DNA from 2 places in the Vibrio sp. R15-SG3-ISO1A genome. Region 1 is predicted to be linked to the other one. Evidence: predicted binding sites of a transcription regulator. Region 1 holds the regulator's gene; the other holds the start of a gene.
What was found. Region 1 encodes PurR, which represses purine synthesis genes. Its sites were predicted from a motif close to TNANGNAAACGTTTNCNTNA; they were not measured.
Positions count from the first base shown of each region.

Region 1 (6,507 bases):
TTGTGATGCCTCAGAGAGCACAAAAAGAGTCGCGACATATGTTTATCCGCGAAGCGAAGAAGTTGTGCCAAAAGGAGTTCAAGCGTTGGTTTATTTTGACCGCAGAGGTGAACCCTCTGATGCGCTACTTCAAAGACCGCGAGTTACCTATCCCTACGCTCTATCTGATGGGTGAAAAAGACTACATGTTCATCACCCCTGTGAAAGAGATGGTCTCAGCACATACGCTCAGTGAGCTGCATGAAATTCCTGACTGTGGCCATGTGTGTAATGTTGAGCGCCCGGATGAGTTTAACGATCACTCCATCGCCTTCATTCAGCAACACCTCACTGCTTAATCTCGGCTGACTCCAAGCACACTCACACTGGCTTGGTGTGTTCGCACTGCCAACATAACTGAAAATGGCCGTCATTTTCTTCTTGGCAAGTCGGGCAAACCCAAACCATGTTGTCGGGGGTGTCCTGTTGGAAGTCATCAATCAGCGCGAGTGCCGCCTGCTTCTGTTCTGGGCGAGTTAACCAAACGTACGGGCTGGCCTCTTCGCCAAACGGAATCTCTCCTTGCAAGCCGAACAAACCTTCACCTCTCACCTCACAGGCTATTCCTTCGCTGCGTAACATTTCACACACAATGTGTGCTTGTGGTGGGGTTGTAGCAATAAAGATTTTCAAGACGCTTGTCCATTGGATTGCGGTGATGCTTTGAGTTTGGCCATCACCCATTTAGCAATGATAGGGAATACCCCGAGCAACGCAAAAGAGGCGAGTACTGTTGGGGAGACGATGCCTGACAAACTGTCGATTTGCGCTAGCTGGGTCCCGGCGTTGAGGTAGACGGCCGTGCCCGGCAACATACCCAGTTGACTGACCAGATAGAAGCGCGCGATGGTTATGGGCGTAAGACCCATCAAGAGGTTGATCAAAAAGAATGGGAATACCGGGATAAGGCGCAGTGAGAAGAGATAAAACGCACCATCTTTCTCGACCCCTTGATTAATTGTCGCGAGCTTATCGCCAAACTTGCTTTGTACCCACTCTTTGAGTAGAAAGCGGCTACTTAAAAACGCCAAGGTGGCACCTATAGTACTGGCAAAAGAGACGAGCAATAAACTGGTCCAAAAGCCAAACAGAGCAGCGCCAAGCAAGGTGACGACGGCCGCTCCAGGGATCGAGAAGGCGGTGATAGCGACATAGGCGAAGAAGTAACTGAGCGCGGCGAGGGCAAAGTGGGCGTCAATGATTTCAGCCAGCGCTTGCTGCTGCGCTTTGGCGTTATCAAGTGTCAGGTATTGACCAAAGTTTGCGCCTAAAAACACAATCAGAGCGAGCAAACCAATACCTAAAAGCAGTTTCTTGTTCATATGGATCCCTTTGAAAACATCATCATTGATCATTGTTAGATATGAACCAAAAAGCCAGTAAAAAATTTCGCCCTAAAGGGAAGAATACGTTGAATTCTATGACGAAGGAATGGAAACGCTAGAAAAGCATCGGCTAAAAACGTCTCAAGCCAGCGGTGTTGGGCTGGCTTGAGACGGGGATTGGAATTACTGAACGCTATCGCTGACTAGCTTTGCAGCTGATTCAGGAGCTCGTCGCGTCTTGCTTGAGGGACCACAGACCAGTGCGTGCCTTTAATTGCCCCCTCAAGTGCCCACAGCAGGTCGATACTGACATCGGTAGAGTGCGTGGAACGAATCGCTTTATACGCTTCCACTGCGCCCGTCTGCTCCAAACGGGAGACACTGTCGATACCCGCTTTCTTGAGCATTCGCTCGGTCGCTAGACGCAAGTTCGGCAGATCTTTCAGGCGCGTTGGTTTGGCGTTGGTTTGACGCTGCTTGTCTTTGTTGGCCGCCTCTAGGGCAGTGTTTGCCATCGCAATAGTCTGAGTGACATCCTGATCCCAGTCATGACCGAGGGCGTAGTATTTGGTGACCACAGGGAAACCACGCTTTTTATACACGTATGGCTCGAGTCCCTGAGCATTAAACTGTTGGGCCAACGAGTCGTCGGCGCGTATGTGAAGTTTGTCATTTACCACGAGGGCAAACATGGTGTCATCAGCGAAGATTCCGAATCCACCAAACATTGAGCGAGACTTGATCTTGCCCAATGGTTCAAACAATCGCATTGAGTCTTTTAAAATTGGTTTATCCATGCTGTTATTCTCGGTGTATTACAATACGCCACCAAATTCAGGTCCGAGAGATTAGCAAAAATATGCAGGTTTTGTGTCAGTAGGGTGTCATTCTGGCTCATAAAAGAATAATCCTACTCACGGTGTGAGCGCATAATGCGCGCGCAACGTTTAACTCATTGTATTCTTTGCTTTTGATAAAGAATTACGAAGTGCACATTTGCCATCGGCAACCCCGCTACCAAGCAGTCATCAACGTTGAAATCGTTGAGTGGCTACAACAGGCCGGAAGCTTTGCGTCCCATCCTTTCGAAATGGTTTGCCCTGTTCGTGGCATTCGTCGAACATAATAAGCATAAATAATTTATGGGCTAAACATCACGTTTTGATGGGTTAAATGTGATCTTGGTTCATAAAATAGACGGGTGTTAACGAGAGAATAAAGCCCAGCGGATGAGAAGTATTCTCGCTAGGCTAGTCGATGTGATGTGCTGAACTTGTTCGTTGGTCTATTTCACCGTCGCCACGGTATCGCGCTCGACGATTTCTGGGTGCATTTCAAAAATACGTTTTTCATGCTCTTTGTCTTTAATACGTTCGAGCAAAATCTCAAATGCGTTTTTACCCACACGGCGCTTCGGCTGGTGAACCGTCGTTAGCGGTGGTGAAAAGTACTCGGCTAGCTCAATGTTGTCATAACCAATGACCGACATGTCTTCTGGAATACGAATGCCTTTTTGCTGTAAACGGCTCATCAAACCGAGCGCCATCGTATCGTTGAAACAGAATACTGCGGTTGGCTTTTCGTCCATGGCGACGATTTTGTCCGCGGCAAGCACGGCGGTATCGCACTCAAAGTTACCTTCTAAGATCCAATCTTCGTTGACGCTCAAACCCGACTCGTTCATTGCGCGCTTAAAGCCTTGGATGCGCTCTTGGCAGGCCGCTTTTTCAAAATGCCCACTCAAGCAAGCAATGCGCTTGTGGCCGTGATCAATCAGGTATTTTGTTGCGAGGTAGCCGCCTTCTTCCGAGTTGTCGATGATTTTATCGGCTTGTGAGCTTTCCGGGCCCCAATCCATCACCACCTTAGGGATGTCTTTATGACGGTCAAGCATTTCGCTCAACTCTTCGGTCAAATCTGAACACATCACTAAGATGCCATCGACGCGCTTTTCCGCCAGCATGCGAATGTAGTCACGTTGTTTCTCGTAGATGCCGCCAGTGTTACACAAGATCAAGGTGTAGCCTTGACGGTAGCAGTAGCTCTCAACCCCGTCGATCACTTCCGAGAAGAAAAGGTTGGTCGATTGAGTAACCAGCATGCCTATTGTGCGTGTCGAGTTACATTTCAGGCTGCGTGCAACGGCACTTGGGGCATAGTTCAACTCTTGAACCGCTTCCATCACTTTTTCTTGCGTGGCTTCAGCGACAAAGCGTGTTTTGTTGATCACATGGGATACAGTGGTGGTCGAGACACCCGCTAAGCGAGCGACGTCTTTAATCGTGGCCATATGGTTTTGTCCTGTCGATGACTGCCTACTATTCTATGAAAAGTTAAGTCTATAAAAGTAAAGTCTATACAAAGTTTAGAGTATGTAGACAGAAAGTATCAGAAACACAAAAACCGCCCTCAAAAAGCGGTTTGTATTTATTAGTTTTATCGTTTGCGGACCGGATTGTAGTCCGCAACGTCGATTTGGGCAAATAAAAAACCCGCCTTTGGGATCTCGCCACACCTTTTGTATGGGCTTAATCGCTATCGCCTTGCAGGTAGGCTTTATCCAATTGAATGAACGCGCACAATAGCGACGACAGCGCCGCATAGAAGCCGAATGTGTCGAGGCGCTGGCAGCGCTCGGCAAACCTCTCAATCCAAGGGAGTAGATGCTGCTCAATAAAATCGGCTTGCTCTTGGTAGGCGAGATGCGTGTCGCCTGCCATCTGCTCTGCTGCATGAGCGCCGCGCACAATCAGGTTACCCAAAAAATCCAGCTCTATGGCGAGATGATCAGAAGGCTCATTGAGCCCTGAATGCACAGCGACCCCGTGTTGTTGAAGTAAAGCGTCCATCTGTTTGGCAGGCTCACCATTGAGCAGTCCGGATTCATCTAAGTAGACAGAGGCGTAAGGCAGCGCGCTGTCTCGGTCGGATTTTAAAAACAGGTCGCAATAGTCGGCTGATAGTTCCAACTGAGCATCTGGCCTGTCTTGCAATCGGTTCAATGCATCGATGAGCCTGTCTGCGGCGACGTTAAGCTCAGGGGTTTGTGCAAGTCCCGTCAGAAAGGTACGTGTGTCCACCGAATGATATTGGGCCAGCTCTTGCTCTGAGAGCTCTTTGGCAAACACGCTCGAAAACCACCAGTAGAGCTCAGCGCGTTGCTCATCAAAGGCGCGCTGCTCTTTCGCGGCGGGAGATAAAGGGTCGGAAATCTGGGCGTTAGGTGTCTCTGGCATGATGGGCTCTCAACTGAATCAGATGCCGTTAAGTCTAACGGATAAAAATGAACAGCGGTCAACCTGATTATGAGAAGAAATGGTCAAATATGGCAATTTGTGAACAGGGCGGCAAAGCTTGCTTTGCATCAATGAATCGCCAACTTTTCGCTTCACAAAGAGGACAAAGATGGAGTTGTGACTAATTATGAATAGAATAAAGCCATTGAATCAGTGTGTGAATAAGTGAGTAGAGCCGATGAGCTACCACATTTTGGTTGTTGAAGATGATGAAGTGACTCGCCGTAAATTGGCGGGCTACTTTCAAACCGAAGGGTATCAGGTGAGCCAAGCTGAGAATGGCGCGCAGATGCGCGATGTACTCAGCAGCAGTCGGGTCGATTTGGTGATGCTGGATATTAATCTGCCCAGCGAAGATGGCTTGATGCTGACGCGTGAACTACGCAGTCAATCGGACATCGGTATTATCTTGGTGACCGGGCGTACCGACAGCATTGATAAGATTGTTGGTTTAGAAATGGGCGCGGACGATTATGTCACCAAGCCATTTGAGCTTAGGGAACTGCTCGTCAGAGTCAAGAACCTCTTGTGGCGCATCGCACTGGCTGCGCGAGCGCAAAACGCGGGCAGCGATCAGCAAGAGGGCGTGGTGCGCTTTGCTGAATGGACGTTCGATATTCAGCGCCGCGCTTTGAGCCGAGGGGAGGAGCCAGTCAAACTGACTAAAGCAGAGTATGAGCTTTTGGTGGCGCTCTCCTCTCACCCTAACCAAGTGCTCAGTCGGGAACGCATTCTTAATATGATCAGTCATCGTGTGGACGCACCCAATGACCGCACCATCGATGTCCTGATTCGGCGCATGAGAGCGAAGATGGAAGTGGATCCAAAAAATCCGCAGATATTCGTCACCGTGCACGGCGAAGGCTACATGTTCGCCGGAGATTAACGGTTTTCGGCAATGAACGAACGCAGATTGATGCCAAAGAAACGAAAAATCCAGGCATGCAGCCTGGATTTTTGTGTTAAGTGGAAGACGTTCTCCGTCTACGCTGGCGGCCGGTTAAACGTCGCTCTGCGCAGCCTCCACCTCCAAGGCTTGCTCTTCATAATCGGACGCCCAGTCGCGCAGGTGTTGCCAAATGGTGCCCAGCGTTTCATGCCAGTAGCGCTCAGTTTGTTCGAGATATTTGCCCTTCGGCGCGTACTTCTCCCACGCTTGATCGATGTTTCTCTGCGCTAGGTAGTTGGTCGGCGCGGCGTAAGGTTTCAATCCTGCGGAATGGAATTCATTCAGGGCACGGTTCATGTGACTGGCCGATGTGACCACCACCAACTTCTTGTTCTTAACGAACGCCGCCGCTTGGCGCGCTTCTTCCCAAGTATCTTTGGCGGTTTCGAGCAGAATGATGTCAGATTTAGAAACGCCAAGCGCCAGCGCTACTTTAGCCATCATGCGCGCATTGCTCACTTCAGAACCGGCGGCGTAGCCTGAGAGAATCAGTTTAGAGCCCGGATAAATTCGCATCACACGAATCCCTTCGGTCAAACGCATTAGGCCGGCGCGACTCAGTTCTGAGGTGGGCGGAATGTCGTCGTCCACAACATGGCCGCTGCCAAGCACCATCACATAATCAATCGATTCATCGACAGGAAAAAAGGCCGAGTATTGGCGCTCGATAGGCATGAGAAGACGTGATGAAACGGGCTGGAAGGCAACGAGAAAAATGCCAACAAACGAGAAGAGAACAACGAAACATCCTGTTTTTTGTTTTCGTGTGAACATGACGAGCATGAGTCCCACAAGGCCAATGATCAGCAGGGCTGGCAAAGGCATAAGTAAAGCCGAGACGACTTTTTTCAGCTCAAACATACTTAAATAGTCCGAAAAAACACCAGTTGATTATAAT
Region 1 covers NZ_JCBDGH010000066.1:41,288-47,794, reverse strand. The annotation lists gene AC6R0L_RS10495 (alpha/beta fold hydrolase) at 1-338, shown strand, start outside; gene AC6R0L_RS10490 (putative signal transducing protein) at 361-672, opposite strand; gene AC6R0L_RS10485 (TVP38/TMEM64 family protein) at 669-1,361, opposite strand; gene AC6R0L_RS10480 (TfoX/Sxy family DNA transformation protein) at 1,568-2,161, opposite strand; cyclic di-GMP riboswitch class I at 2,366-2,474, opposite strand; gene purR (HTH-type transcriptional repressor PurR) at 2,650-3,654, opposite strand; gene torD (molecular chaperone TorD) at 3,893-4,600, opposite strand; gene torR (two-component system response regulator TorR) at 4,839-5,546, shown strand; gene elyC (envelope biogenesis factor ElyC) at 5,661-6,470, opposite strand.

Region 2 (6,507 bases), on a different contig from region 1:
ATGGAGTAAGAGGCGATAAATCTCTCGTCTAGACGTAAAAAAGCCCCGCTATCACTAGCGAGGCTTTAAGAAAGTGGTCGGTGAAGAGGGATTCGATCGGACTGGCGCTCCATCGGACCGGCGCACCAGCCCCACGACCCGTAATGCGTAGCATAGTTGTATAAACGTAAAAAGCCCCGCTATTGCTAGCGGGGCTTTAAGAAAATGGTCGGTGAAGAGGGATTCGAACCCCCGACCCTCTGGTCCCAAACCAGATGCGCTACCAAGCTGCGCTATTCACCGAGAACGGAGCCGTATATTACGGATTCTGTTTGCCAACGCAAGCCATTTCCCGCACTTTTTTCCAAATCCGCACTGTTTGACTAAAACGCGAGCAACGGGCCACAAAATGTGAGCAAACACACAGCAAGCAGAACAAAAACGCAACCTTCGGATAACACTTGATCTAGATCAGTGTTGAATTAATGACCAGCCATTACCTTAAATTCCGTCAACACACTTTGTATTTGGCGGAGGAACTATGGACTTTTGGCTTGATCTTCTCTTTGGTAATGCAGTAGGTCTATCTTCAATGATTGTCATCTTGGGTGCCTTTAGTCTCATGCTCTTTTACGGAGCTTTCTTCGTCTACAAGGTGATGAATGACAAATCTCCTCACTAGAATCGCTTAGCTCTATTCTCCGAATAGACATTCGCTATGCACCGAAGTAGACACACTGTTTACTTCGGTTTTTTATTTCTTACTGATCACAACAGGCTTACGTCAGTATAATAGCTATATTGATTGAATACTCTGAGATACCGTCATGTCTAACGACGACGATTTTGCACTGTTTCAGCAAATGATGGGAGACGTTAAACCCATCAAGCAAGACACCACTCAACACGTCAAAATACATCAGGTCACCCAAGCGCAGTTGGCTAAACGCGAAGCGGCTATGTGGCTCAGCGATGATGCTCCCGAGTACCTCTCCATTGACCATGCGCCGATGCTCAAACCCGAAGACATCATTGAGTACAAGCGCGATGGTGTACAAGATGGGGTCTTTCGTAAACTGCGCCTGGGTAAGTACCCACTTCAAGCAAGGTTAGATTTACACCGTAAGACGCTCAAACAAGCGCGTGACGAAGTGCTCACCTTTCTCAAACAGTGCATGCGCATGGATATTCGCACGGTGCTGATCATTCATGGTCGAGGCGAAAAATCCAATCCCCCCGCCATGATGAAAAGTTATCTTGCAAAGTGGCTATCACAAATCAATGACGTCCAATGTGTACACAGTGCACAGCGTTTTCACGGCGGCACGGGTGCGGTCTACGTCATGCTGAGAAAAAGTGCCGACAAGAAACAAGAGACTCGTGAGCGTCATCAAAAACGGCTCGGGTAAAACCATTTCCGATCGTTATGGTTGGTCTAAGATAGACAGAGTGATACACTCCCCGACCCCGATTTCGGATCCATCCACCACCACATCACGGGTTGCCGTTGTGAAACGTAAAGAGAATGCTCATGTCCCAAGATAGCGCGAAACGCCTTAACAAATTCATCAGTGAAACCGGCTTTTGTTCACGTCGAGAAGCAGACCGACTGATAGAGCAAGGTCGAGTCACCATTAATGGCCAAGTGCCGGAAATGGGCACCAAGGTGCTTCCCGGAGACGATGTTCAAGTCGATGGAAAACCTATCAGTGGTGCCACCGATAAACCGATTTATATCGCTTTAAATAAACCGACTGGCATCACCTGTACAACCGAGCGAGATGTACCGGGTAACATTGTTGACTTTATTGGCCACAAAAAGCGTATCTTCCCAATTGGTCGCTTAGATAAGCCGTCGGACGGGTTGATCTTTCTGACCAATGATGGCGATATCGTCAACAAAATTCTTCGTGCGGGTAACCATCACGAAAAAGAGTACGTCGTGCGTGTCGACAAGCCCATCACCGATGACTTTATTCATAGGATGAGCAGCGGCGTCCCGATTTTAGATACCGTCACGCTACCGTGCCGTGTCACCAAGGAAACCAAGTTTTCATTTCGAATCGTGCTGACACAAGGGTTGAACCGTCAAATACGCCGTATGTGTGAAGCGCTGGGATACGAAGTATTCAAGTTGCGCCGAGTTCGCATCATGAACATTACCTTGGATGGCATTCCTAACGGTCAATGGCGCTACTTGTCTGATCAAGAGGTTGAGACGATTCTCGCAATGTGTGAGGGCTCAAGCGGGACTGAAGAAGCCTCAAAGGTTGACAGCAAAGGGCGCAGAATTCGCCGCGCAACCGATGCAAAGCTCTTTGATAGTCGAGAAGAGAATCAAGAATCCAAAGCGCGACGCAATCAAAAGCCGCGAACGTTTAAAGGTCGCAATGCCGATGATCTTCGTCACGCGCCTAATTCGAAAAAGGGCCGAGCCCATCACCACAATCCGAACCAAAAGCCCGCCACCAAACACTCAGGCCCCACGACCAAACCGGCAAAACCACGCACCGGCGGCACGCTAAGTTTGAAGAAGTAACGCAGGCGAAGTATCCGTTCAGCGCTTTGCTGCAATGAAAAAGGAGCATCATTCAATGCTCCTTTTTAGTCTTTACAGGTCAGTCAACACACTAGCGTATAAAGTGACTTAGATATCAACGATTACTTAGTGCCGAAAATCTTGTCACCGGCATCACCAAGACCAGGGACAATGTAACCTTTATCGTTCAGTCTGCTGTCAATAGCAGCGGTGTATAGTTCCACATCTGGGTGCGCTTTTTCTAGAGCTTCGATGCCTTCTGGCGCAGCAACCAACACCAACACTTTGAATGACTGACAACCTTGCTCTTTAAGAAGGTCAATCGTCGCAATCATAGAGCCGCCGGTAGCAAGCATAGGGTCAACAACCAACGCGATACGCTCATCAATGTTTGACGCCAGTTTGTTGAAGTAAGGCACAGGCTCCAACGTCTCTTCGTCACGGTAAATACCCACCACACTGATGCGTGCACTAGGAATGTGCTCAAGCACGCCGTCCATCATACCTAGACCAGCACGAAGAATCGGTACAACGGTGACTTTCTTACCCTTGATTTGATCCACTTCTACCGGACCATTCCAACCGTCAATGGTTACTTTTTCTGTTTCAAAGTCTGCGGTCGCTTCATAGGTCAGCAAGCTGCCGACTTCTGTTGCAAGCTCGCGAAAACGCTTAGTGCTGATATCACCTTCTCGTAGAAGACCAATTTTGTGTTTCACAAGAGGGTGTTTAACTTCAACAACTTTCATTTCCATCTCCGGATCTATGGCAAATTTCAAATAAACTTGTCGATTATAAACGATTTCGTTCACAATTTCTTGTCGTAGCGCAAAAGAAAAAACTTGCGCAAACGTTTGCTATCTAGCTTTGACCACTGGTAGAATAGCGCCGTTTTCACATCCAACTTTCTAACCGAGGACTTCCCCGTGAGTGCTGATAACACTTCTCTTAGCTATAAAGATGCTGGCGTTGACATTGATGCAGGCAACGCACTTGTTGACCGTATTAAAGGTGCGGTAAAACGTACACGTCGCCCTGAAGTAATGGGTGGTATTGGTGGTTTTGGCGCGCTGTGCGAACTGCCAACCAAGTACAAGCATCCAGTTCTCGTCTCAGGGACAGACGGTGTGGGCACTAAGCTGCGCCTTGCTTTGGATATGAAAAAGCATGACACCATCGGTATTGACCTTGTGGCAATGTGTGTCAACGACCTGATTGTTCAAGGTGCAGAGCCGCTGTTCTTCTTGGATTACTACGCAACAGGTAAGTTGGATGTCGATACGGCAGCGGATGTTGTGTCAGGTATTGCAGACGGCTGTGTGCAAGCAGGTTGTGCACTGATCGGTGGTGAAACCGCAGAAATGCCAGGGATGTATGAAGGCGAAGACTATGACGTAGCAGGCTTTTGTGTTGGCGTCGTCGAAAAAGAAGACGTGATTGACGGCACGAAAGTCGCTGCTGGCGACGCGCTGATCGCGGTCGGTTCAAGCGGCCCACACTCAAACGGTTACTCACTCATTCGTAAGATTCTTGAAGTCTCTGGTGCTGACAAAAACGAACAGTTAGCTGACAAAACGATTGGTGAGCACCTACTCGAACCCACCAAAATTTACATCAAATCGGCACTCAAGATGATTGAGCAGCATGACATTCATGCCATCTCGCACATCACTGGTGGCGGTTTCTGGGAAAACATCCCTCGCGTACTGCCTGAAGGCACCAAAGCGGTGATCGATGGTAACAGCTGGGAATGGCCAATTATCTTCAAATGGCTACAAGAGAAAGGCAACGTCACACCCCACGAAATGTACCGCACATTTAACTGTGGTGTTGGTCTGATTGTCGCCCTACCTAAAGCACAAGCGGACGCAGCGGTTGAACTGTTGAAAGCCGAAGGCGAGAACGCTTGGGTAATTGGTGAGATTGCAACAGCGCAAGCAGGCGAAGAACAAGTAGAGATCAACTAAAGATGAAAAGCGTTGTTGTTTTAGTTTCAGGGAATGGTTCTAACTTGCAAGCGATTATTGATGCTTGTGAAACCAACATCGATAATGGCCGAGTAACCGCTGTTTTTTCAAACAAAGCAACCGCTTACGCTTTGGAACGTGCGAAAAAAGCCGGTGCTGGCGCACACTTTCTTGATCCAAGCTCATTCGATACTCGCGACGCCTTTGATCGCGAGTTGATGAAACAGATGGATGAATACAAGCCTGACGTTGTGGTTTTGGCAGGTTACATGCGCATTTTAAGTGGCGAGTTCGTTCGTCACTTTATGGGGCGAATGATCAACATCCACCCATCGCTGTTACCCAAATACCCAGGGCTCAACACTTACCAACGTGCCATTCACGCCGGTGACGAAGAGCATGGTACCAGTGTCCATTTTGTCACTGAGCAACTTGACGGCGGGCCTGTCATTTTACAGGCGAAAGTACCGATCTTTGATGAAGACACCGTCGAAACCCTCACCGAGCGTGTGCAAACGCAAGAGCACAAAATCTACCCTCTGGTCGTAAAGTGGATGGTGGAAGAGCGCCTCGTGATGAAAGATGGCAAAGAAGCCTACCTCGATGGCAAGCTGCTCGGCATGCATGGTTACGCCGAAGAGTAATCAAACCGTTTCAATCCAATTGGCGAGCGTTAATGCTCGCTTTTTTTTTCGCTGCGTTTCTCCCACCTCACCCTGTTGGTGAAAAAATCGACTAAGGCTTCACGAGTTTGCGCTAGCGCAACCGGGCGCTTTGAGTTTCCTCTCGTCCCTGTGTATATTTGAGAGCAGTTATCATTTGTTAAGGATACCAACATGCAAGTTTATCAGTGCTGTGACATGATTCGTGAGCTTTATGCCCAGATCGGTAGTGGCGATCAAGCCTATGTCCCACAAGCCATCACCTGCGCGCTCAAAGCGCTTAATGACATTGCAGCGGATGACGCGCTGCCTAAATCGGTACGAGAAAAAGCGGCCTTCGCAGCGGCCAATCTGCTGATTTCTGATTTTGAGGATGCATGATGAATTTGAGCAATTTTGCCAAGATGGATAGCGTGATGCTGATGAGCATCGTCAACATGAAATTGCGCGATGATTTTGCAGGGGATCTGGACAAGCTTGTAGCGTATTTCGATATTGACCGTGCTGCCCTTGAAGCAAAGCTTGCCAGCGCAGGATTTGAATACTTGCCTGAGGCGGGGCAGTTTCGTTAACGCGACCGCCTCTCTGCGAGCGCGAGATTGTTTTGGCTAGCGCTCAAAACAAACGTGCCTACACTCAGGTAGGCACAATAAGGTCGACAACAGTGATTACTTGGCTTTTTTACGCGCGTTGTGACCGGCTTGCGCTTTGGCGAATACCGCCAATTGCTCTTCACCCCAAGCTTGTGCAGCTTGTTCAGACTCAAACCCTGTTTCACTTTTTGAAACGTGAGTTTTACGTGATGTCACTTGGCGAGTGATTGTCGCACACCACTGTGACTCTTGTTGAGTAACACGCAACGCATATTTTTTGTTGGCATTCATAAATTGTTTCCTCAGACCAAGCGACCCTAATGATTGGGCCCTTCGCAAAAAAGTGCGCTATTAGAGCTTAAAAAAGCATCGCTGGCTAGTAGTTTTTTCGCTAAAAACACTTTTCGCTAAAAATAAAAAAGCGCAGCGAATTCACGCTACGCTTTTGACTAAATTAATCAGGCTTAGCCGATGTTCTTACGTGCGTTTTGGAACATACGCATCCAAGCACCGTTTTCACCCCAACCTTCTGGTGCCCATGAGTTGGCAACCGTGCGGAATACACGCTCAGGGTGTGGCATCATAATGGTCACACGACCATCTTGTGTAGTAAGACCGGTAATCGCATTTGGCGAACCGTTCGGGTTGTTCGGGTATTGCTGTGTTGGGTTACCGTGGTTATCAACGTAACGTACTGCAACCGTACCAGACGCTTCAATCGCCGCTAGGTGGTCCGCATCACGTACTTCAACGCGACCTTCGCCGTG
Region 2 covers NZ_JCBDGH010000057.1:68,872-75,378, reverse strand. The annotation lists gene AC6R0L_RS08375 (TraB/GumN family protein) at 1-1, shown strand, start outside; tRNA gene AC6R0L_RS08370 (tRNA-Pro) at 206-282, opposite strand; gene AC6R0L_RS08365 (DUF3149 domain-containing protein) at 521-661, shown strand; gene smrA (DNA endonuclease SmrA) at 807-1,388, shown strand; gene rluF (23S rRNA pseudouridine(2604) synthase RluF) at 1,511-2,518, shown strand; gene upp (uracil phosphoribosyltransferase) at 2,641-3,267, opposite strand; gene purM (phosphoribosylformylglycinamidine cyclo-ligase) at 3,445-4,485, shown strand; gene purN (phosphoribosylglycinamide formyltransferase) at 4,488-5,129, shown strand; gene AC6R0L_RS08335 (YaeP family protein) at 5,322-5,528, shown strand; gene AC6R0L_RS08330 (DUF4250 domain-containing protein) at 5,528-5,719, shown strand; gene AC6R0L_RS08325 (DUF3622 domain-containing protein) at 5,816-6,031, opposite strand; gene purL (phosphoribosylformylglycinamidine synthase) at 6,205-6,507, opposite strand, start outside.
Region 2: the regulator PurR is predicted to act here: its motif matches at 3,361-3,380, upstream of purM (phosphoribosylformylglycinamidine cyclo-ligase).